One region of the Sodalis sp. RH21 genome, then DNA from elsewhere that is predicted to be linked to it. Evidence: predicted binding sites of a transcription regulator. Region 1 holds the regulator's gene; the other holds the start of a gene.
What was found. Region 1 encodes PurR, which represses purine synthesis genes. Its sites were predicted from a motif close to CANGCAAACGTTTGCNTG; they were not measured.
Positions count from the first base shown of each region.

Region 2: purT (formate-dependent phosphoribosylglycinamide formyltransferase) is a predicted target of PurR. The motif match lies at 1,932-1,949, and genes of this name have one in related genera.

Region 1 covers NZ_CP178732.1:2,885,479-2,888,604, forward strand. Annotated here, with positions in the region: gene ACL2XP_RS13235 (C40 family peptidase) at 1-408, shown strand, start outside; gene ACL2XP_RS13240 (YnhF family membrane protein) at 594-683, opposite strand; gene purR (HTH-type transcriptional repressor PurR) at 934-1,950, shown strand; gene cfa (cyclopropane fatty acyl phospholipid synthase) at 2,404-3,126, shown strand, end outside.
Region 2 covers NZ_CP178732.1:2,544,305-2,547,430, forward strand. Annotated here, with positions in the region: gene ACL2XP_RS11665 (bifunctional 4-hydroxy-2-oxoglutarate aldolase/2-dehydro-3-deoxy-phosphogluconate aldolase) at 1-630, shown strand, start outside; gene purT (formate-dependent phosphoribosylglycinamide formyltransferase) at 714-1,892, opposite strand; gene ACL2XP_RS11675 (YebF family protein) at 2,078-2,749, shown strand; gene ACL2XP_RS11680 (tellurite resistance TerB family protein) at 2,931-3,126, shown strand, end outside.

The DNA of each region.
Region 1 (3,126 bases):
TACCAATCGGCCAAGCTCACCGCCATGAATAAACTGATGTCCCAGATGGGTAAACCCTATCGCTGGGGCGGGATGTCGCCCAATACCGGTTTTGACTGTAGCGGGCTGATTTATTACGCGTATAAAGATGTGGTGCGTATCCGTATGCCGCGCACCGCCAATGAGATGTATCATTTGCGCGACGCGGCGCCGGTGAAAAAAGGCGAGCTGGAAAGCGGGGATTTGGTTTTTTTCCATATATCCAATCGCGGCGCGGCGGATCATGTGGGTGTCTATCTGGGGAACGGGCGGTTTATCCAGTCACCGCGCACCGGACGGGATATCCGCATCAGTTATCTCAATGAAGATTATTGGCAGGATCACTATGTGGGCGCCCGCCGCGTTGTAACGCCGAAGAATATCCGCTAGGCGGGACGCTGCCGCTGTTTACCCGTGATGCGTTAATGAAAAAAGGAGCCTTGGCTCCTTTTTTCATTAACATACGGTTTCATTAACATACGGTTTCATTAACATACGGTTTCATTAACGAGCGGTTTCATCACCAAACGGTTTTATAACTAAACGTTTTATCGACTGGTCGCTCGCTAGCCGGCTTAGTTCATTACGGCGGTAAAGCTGAACACGATGATAACCAATAATGAAAAGACCGTGGTGAGTAATGACATTTTCAAATCGCTATCCATGGTTTGCCCTTATCATGTTGCGTGCCTGTGCGGTGGCCAGGGCGTCAATCAGGTGGTCGACGCGCTTTCGTGATAACGCCATTTTGGCACAATCGCCGCAAGAAAGCTCGCCGTTCGGCAGGCCCGGTTAACATTTAACGCTTTCACTTTGCCGCGGGATCAAGGAAAATTACCGGTTATTGTTATTGCGTCGTAAAGTGCTTGCGCCTTCGACAGGTTTTCATTCAGGGCGTTCAGGAGTATTCAAGGCATGGCAACCATAAAAGATGTGGCGAAACGCGCTAACGTATCGACCACCACCGTATCGCACGTGATTAATAAGACCCGTTTCGTAGCGGAAGATACCAAAATCGCCGTGCTGGACGCTATCAAACAATTACATTATTCCCCCAGCGCCGTGGCGCGCAGCCTGAAAATCAACCGTACCAAATCCATCGGTTTATTGGCCAGCACCAGTGAAGCCCCCTACTTTGCCGAAATTATCGAGGCCATAGAACATCACTGTTTCGCCAGGGGCTATACGCTGATTTTATGCAACTCCCATAACGATCTCGACAAACAGCGGGCCTACCTGGCCATGCTGGCGCAAAAGCGCGTCGACGGCCTGCTGGTGATGTGCGCCGAATATCCGGAACCGCTGCTGGATATGTTGGAAGAGTATCAGCATATCCCGATGGTGGTGATGGATTGGGGCGAAGCCCGCCGTGATTTTACCGATACCATTATCGATAATGCCTTTGCCGGGGGCTACATGGCCACGCAATATCTGCTTAAGCGCGGCCACCGGGCCATTGGCGCGATACCCGGCCAGTTGGCCCGCAATACCGGCGGCGGCCGCCATCGCGGATATTTGCACGCCATGGCCGAGGCGGGAATTCCCCTGACCGACCGGTGGATTGTGCAGGGAGATTTCGAACCCGAATCGGGCTATCTCGCCATGAAGCAGATACTGGCGCAGCCGCAGCGTCCCACCGCGGTGTTCTGCGGCGGGGATATCATGGCGATGGGGGCCTTGTGCGCCATTGACGAGTTGGGACTGCGCGTGCCCGATGATATTTCCCTTATCGGCTATGATAATGTTCGCAATTCGTGCTTTTTTTCCCCGGCGCTGACCACGATTCACCAACCCAAAGAAGAGCTGGGCGAGGCGGCGTTAACCATGTTATTGGATCGCATTACCAGTAAACGGGTAGCCGCCAAAAGCATTGAAGTGCATCCCAAACTCGTTGAACGGCGTTCGGTTGCCGACGGTCCTTTCCTGCCCTAGCCTGCCGGCGCCAGGCTTTGTGCGCTGGCGCGCATGTCTTCCCCGCGTTAGCCGCGTTTATCTCCGTACGGCGCCGAACCGACACAATATATTGCAATTCAATATTTTTTTACCAACTGTTATTGTTTCAGAGAGAAATCATTAAGTTATACTATGAAATACATTGCTATGTTAGCTATTGTCTAAACGGAAATGCAGGCTTATACTCAATATCGTTAACAATTATAACGAGTTGTCTTCTATATTTTTGAAAAGCATGTCGTGTTTACAAGCATGGCATCACCCTTTTTATAAAGCACGCGGCTAACAACCAGTCTTAGCTTTACTTTATATTCCTCTGTTTATGGTGGTACTTCAGACACCACGGATAACCGTGGATTCTTATAAAAGCCCGCAGGCATTGGCTTAGCTTTTCCTGACGGGGCATTACAGAATAAAGGTGATGGAGAAGCTATGAGTTCCTCGTGTGTTGAAGACCTGAGCTTTCATGATAACGCTTGGTATCGTATCGTCCATGAATTGCTCGCTGAAGCCGGTGTTGAAATCAATGGCTCAAGGCCTTTTGATATTCGTGTCAAGAACCCGGGTTTTTTTAAGCGGGTACTGCAAGACGGATCGCTGGGATTGGGCGAGAGCTATATGGATGGTTGGTGGGAATGCGATCGGCTGGATGTTTTTTTCCAACGCGTTCTCAGGGCTGGACTGGAAAATAAACTTCCTCATCATTTAAAGGATACCCTGCGCGTCGCCGCTGCCCGGGTGCTGAACCTGCAATCCAAAAAAAGAGCCTGGATAGTGGGTAAAGAGCATTATGATTTAGGCAACGACCTGTTCGAATTGATGCTTGATCCCTATATGCAGTACTCTTGCGGTTACTGGAGCCGGGCGCAGACCCTGGAACAGGCGCAGCAGGATAAGCTGAAAATGATTTGTGAAAAATTACAGCTAAAACCAGGCATGTCTTTGCTGGATGTCGGCTGCGGCTGGGGAGGCCTCGCGGCTTATGCCGCTAAAAATTACGGCGTATCGGTACAAGGCGTCACCATTTCCGCCGAGCAGCAGAAACTGGCCCAAAAGCGCTGCGAGGGTTTGGACGTAACCATTTTGCTACAGGATTACCGCGATCTGAATATGCAGTTCGACCGCATAGTCTCCGTAGGAATGTTTGAACACGTC
Region 2 (3,126 bases), 340 kb from region 1:
AAAACAAGCGCGGAAACCATCCTGACATCGGGCCCGGTAGTGCCCGTAATCGTTATCAACAAGCTGGAACATGCGGTTCCTTTGGCGAAAGCGCTGGTGGCCGGCGGCGTGCGCGTATTGGAAGTGACGCTGCGCACCGCCTGCGCGCTTGACGCTATCCGCGCCATAGCCAAAAACGTTCCGGAAGCGATTGTCGGCGCGGGTACTGTGACCAACGTGCAGCAATTGGCCGAAGTGACCGAAGCCGGCGCGCAGTTCGCCATCAGCCCCGGTTTGACCGCTACGCTGCTCAAAGCGGCCACCGAAGGCAGCATCCCGCTTATTCCCGGTATCGCCAGCGTATCCGAACTGATGCTGGGCATGGACTACGGCTTGCGTGAATTCAAGTTTTTCCCGGCCGAAGCCAACGGCGGCGTTAAAGCGCTGCAAGCTATCGCCGGGCCGTTCTCGCAGGTTCGTTTCTGCCCGACCGGCGGCATTTCACCGAAAAACTACCGTGATTACCTGGCGCTGAAAAGCGTACTGTGTATCGGCGGTTCCTGGCTGGTGCCGAATGACGCCCTGGAAGCCGGGGATTACGCGCGCATCACCGAACTGGCTAAAGAAGCGGTAGCCGGCGCCAAGCTGTAAGCGTCATGGCGTAATGCGTAGCGGTACTTTACTTTGTTAAGGCTTCCCCGCAGGGGGAAGCCTTTTTTCCGGCCTCTACCGGCTCAGCCGGCGACCTTGACCGCCGCCGCGCAGCGTTTGGCTTCGCTGACGGCCTCTTCTACCGTATCCGCCATCGCCAGGGCCACGCCCATGCGGCGCTTGCCGCCGATCGCGGGTTTACCGAATAGTCTGATTTGCGTATGGCCCTGCAAGGCCAGCTCAAGGCCGCTAAAGCTGACGTTACCGCTCTCCAGCTCAGGCAGGATTACCGCCGACGCCGCCGGGCCATATTGCCGGATAGCGCCTACCGGCAGCCCGAGGAAGGCGCGCACATGCAACGCGAACTCGGAGAGATCCTGGGACATCAGCGTGACCATGCCCGTGTCATGGGGGCGGGGCGACACTTCGCTGAAAATCACCTCGTCGCCGCGCACAAACAGCTCGACTCCGAACAACCCCCGGCCGCCCAGGGCGGTAACCACTTTTTCCGCGATATCCCGCGCCCGCTGCAACGCCAGCGCGCTCATCCGCTGCGGCTGCCAGGATTCCCGGTAATCGCCGTCTTCCTGGCGGTGGCCGATGGGTTCGCAAAAATGAATCCCGTCCACGGCGCTGATGGTCAGCAAAGCGATCTCAAAATCAAAGGCAACCAGCCCTTCCACAATCGCTTTGCCGCCGCCGGCGCGCCCGCCGAGCTGCGCGTATGTCCAGGCGTCGTCCAGTTTAGCCGGATCGCGTACCAGACTTTGTCCCTTGCCCGAAGAACTCATTACCGGCTTGATAATCAGCGGATAGCCAATCTTGGCCACTGCCCGATCCAGCTCGGCCCGATCGCTGGCAAAAGCGTAGGCCGATGTGGGCAATGCCAGGGTTTCCGCCGCCAGGCGCCGGATGCCTTCGCGGTTCATGGTCAGCCTGGTGGCCTGGGCGCAGGGCACCACATGATGCCCCTCCTGTTCAAGGGCGACCAACATATCGGTGGCAATGGCTTCAATTTCCGGCACGATAAAATCGGGGCGTTCCGCTTCGATAAGCGCGCGCAGCGCGGCGCCATCGAGCATATCGATCACATGGGCGCGATGGGCGACATGCATCGCCGGCGCGTCGGCGTAGCGATCGACGGCAATGACTTCCACGCCCAGACGCTGGCATTCAATCGCCACTTCTTTACCCAATTCACCCGACCCCAGCAGCATCACCCGAGTCGCGCCGGCGCGCAACGCTGTTCCAATGGTTACCATTCGCATTCACCTGACTTGATAAAAATTGCGCGCAGTATAAACGAAAACGTTTGCCTATGCAGCAGGCGGGCAAGCACGGCCGCTTTTTGGCGCCGGATTTGATAAATCCCTTTCTCAAGCGAAATTTAACAGGCTATTATCATTCAATACCTTGAGAAAAGGATAACCAGAACAGTGGAGGCTTTATGCAAAAAATGGGAATCGGGCTGCTAGGCGTAATGGCGGTCGGCATGATGCTATCGTCACTCGCGGGCGCAGCGGACCAGGCCCCGCCGGTTGAACCGCAGACCTCGACCGCGCAACCCCCGGCAGACGCCGAGTCGGGCGCTCAACAGCCTGCCGGCCAGACTGACGCCAAGCCGCCCGCCAATGCCGTGCCGGCACCGGCGCCAACGCCGCCGGCGGATAATGCCGCTCCCGATAGCAGCGCCCCGGCCGACAAACCGGCGCCCGTCAACGCCGATAAAAAGCCCGCCGCCGAGAAAAAAAACGCTGTCGGGCAATCCGTGACGGGGAACGCCGCCGAAGCCAACAAGGTATCCGCGGCCAACAAAGCGCAGTCCAAAAAAGGGCAACCGCCCAGAACCTTCAAAGTATCGCCCTGTCCCGATCTCAACGCTCCCCAGGTTGCGGAACTGATTAAACAGGATTATACCCAGAATCGCTTTCCCCGCGCCGATGACGATAAAAAAGCGCTGGGCGAAACGATTGTCACCCAGGTTAACCCCGAGGATATCACCGGCAGCGGCGATAACTGGCAGGCACCGTTGAAAATTCGCGGACAAAGCGCCGACCGCGCTTTTGCGGTAACGCTGGATTGCCAGGCAGGTGAAATAAGTTACGCCTTGCAGCCCTAATCCCCGCTGTTTCGCGGTTTCTCCGGCGGTGCGGATGATTGCGCGCCGCCGGTTTGGTCTCTTGAATATCCCGCCTTGCCCCGCAGGCTTCTTTGCAAACCCTTTTAATAAATTGACAATAAATCGTCTATTTTGGTGGACAGGGATCGTGCAGCGATCCGAACTCACCAAGGGGACGGCTATGAACCAATGGATGCAAAAAATCCAAACGATGGTCCAGCAAAAGGGCGGGCAGGGCGATAGCGCCAACCTGGCCAATCTATTGGCTCCCGGTGCGCTCGGCGGCTTGGTCGGCCTGCTGATTGCCAATAAATCGTCGCGCAAGGCCATCGGCGCGGTGGGGAAAAACGCCCTGTTCATCGGGGGCGGCGCCGCAT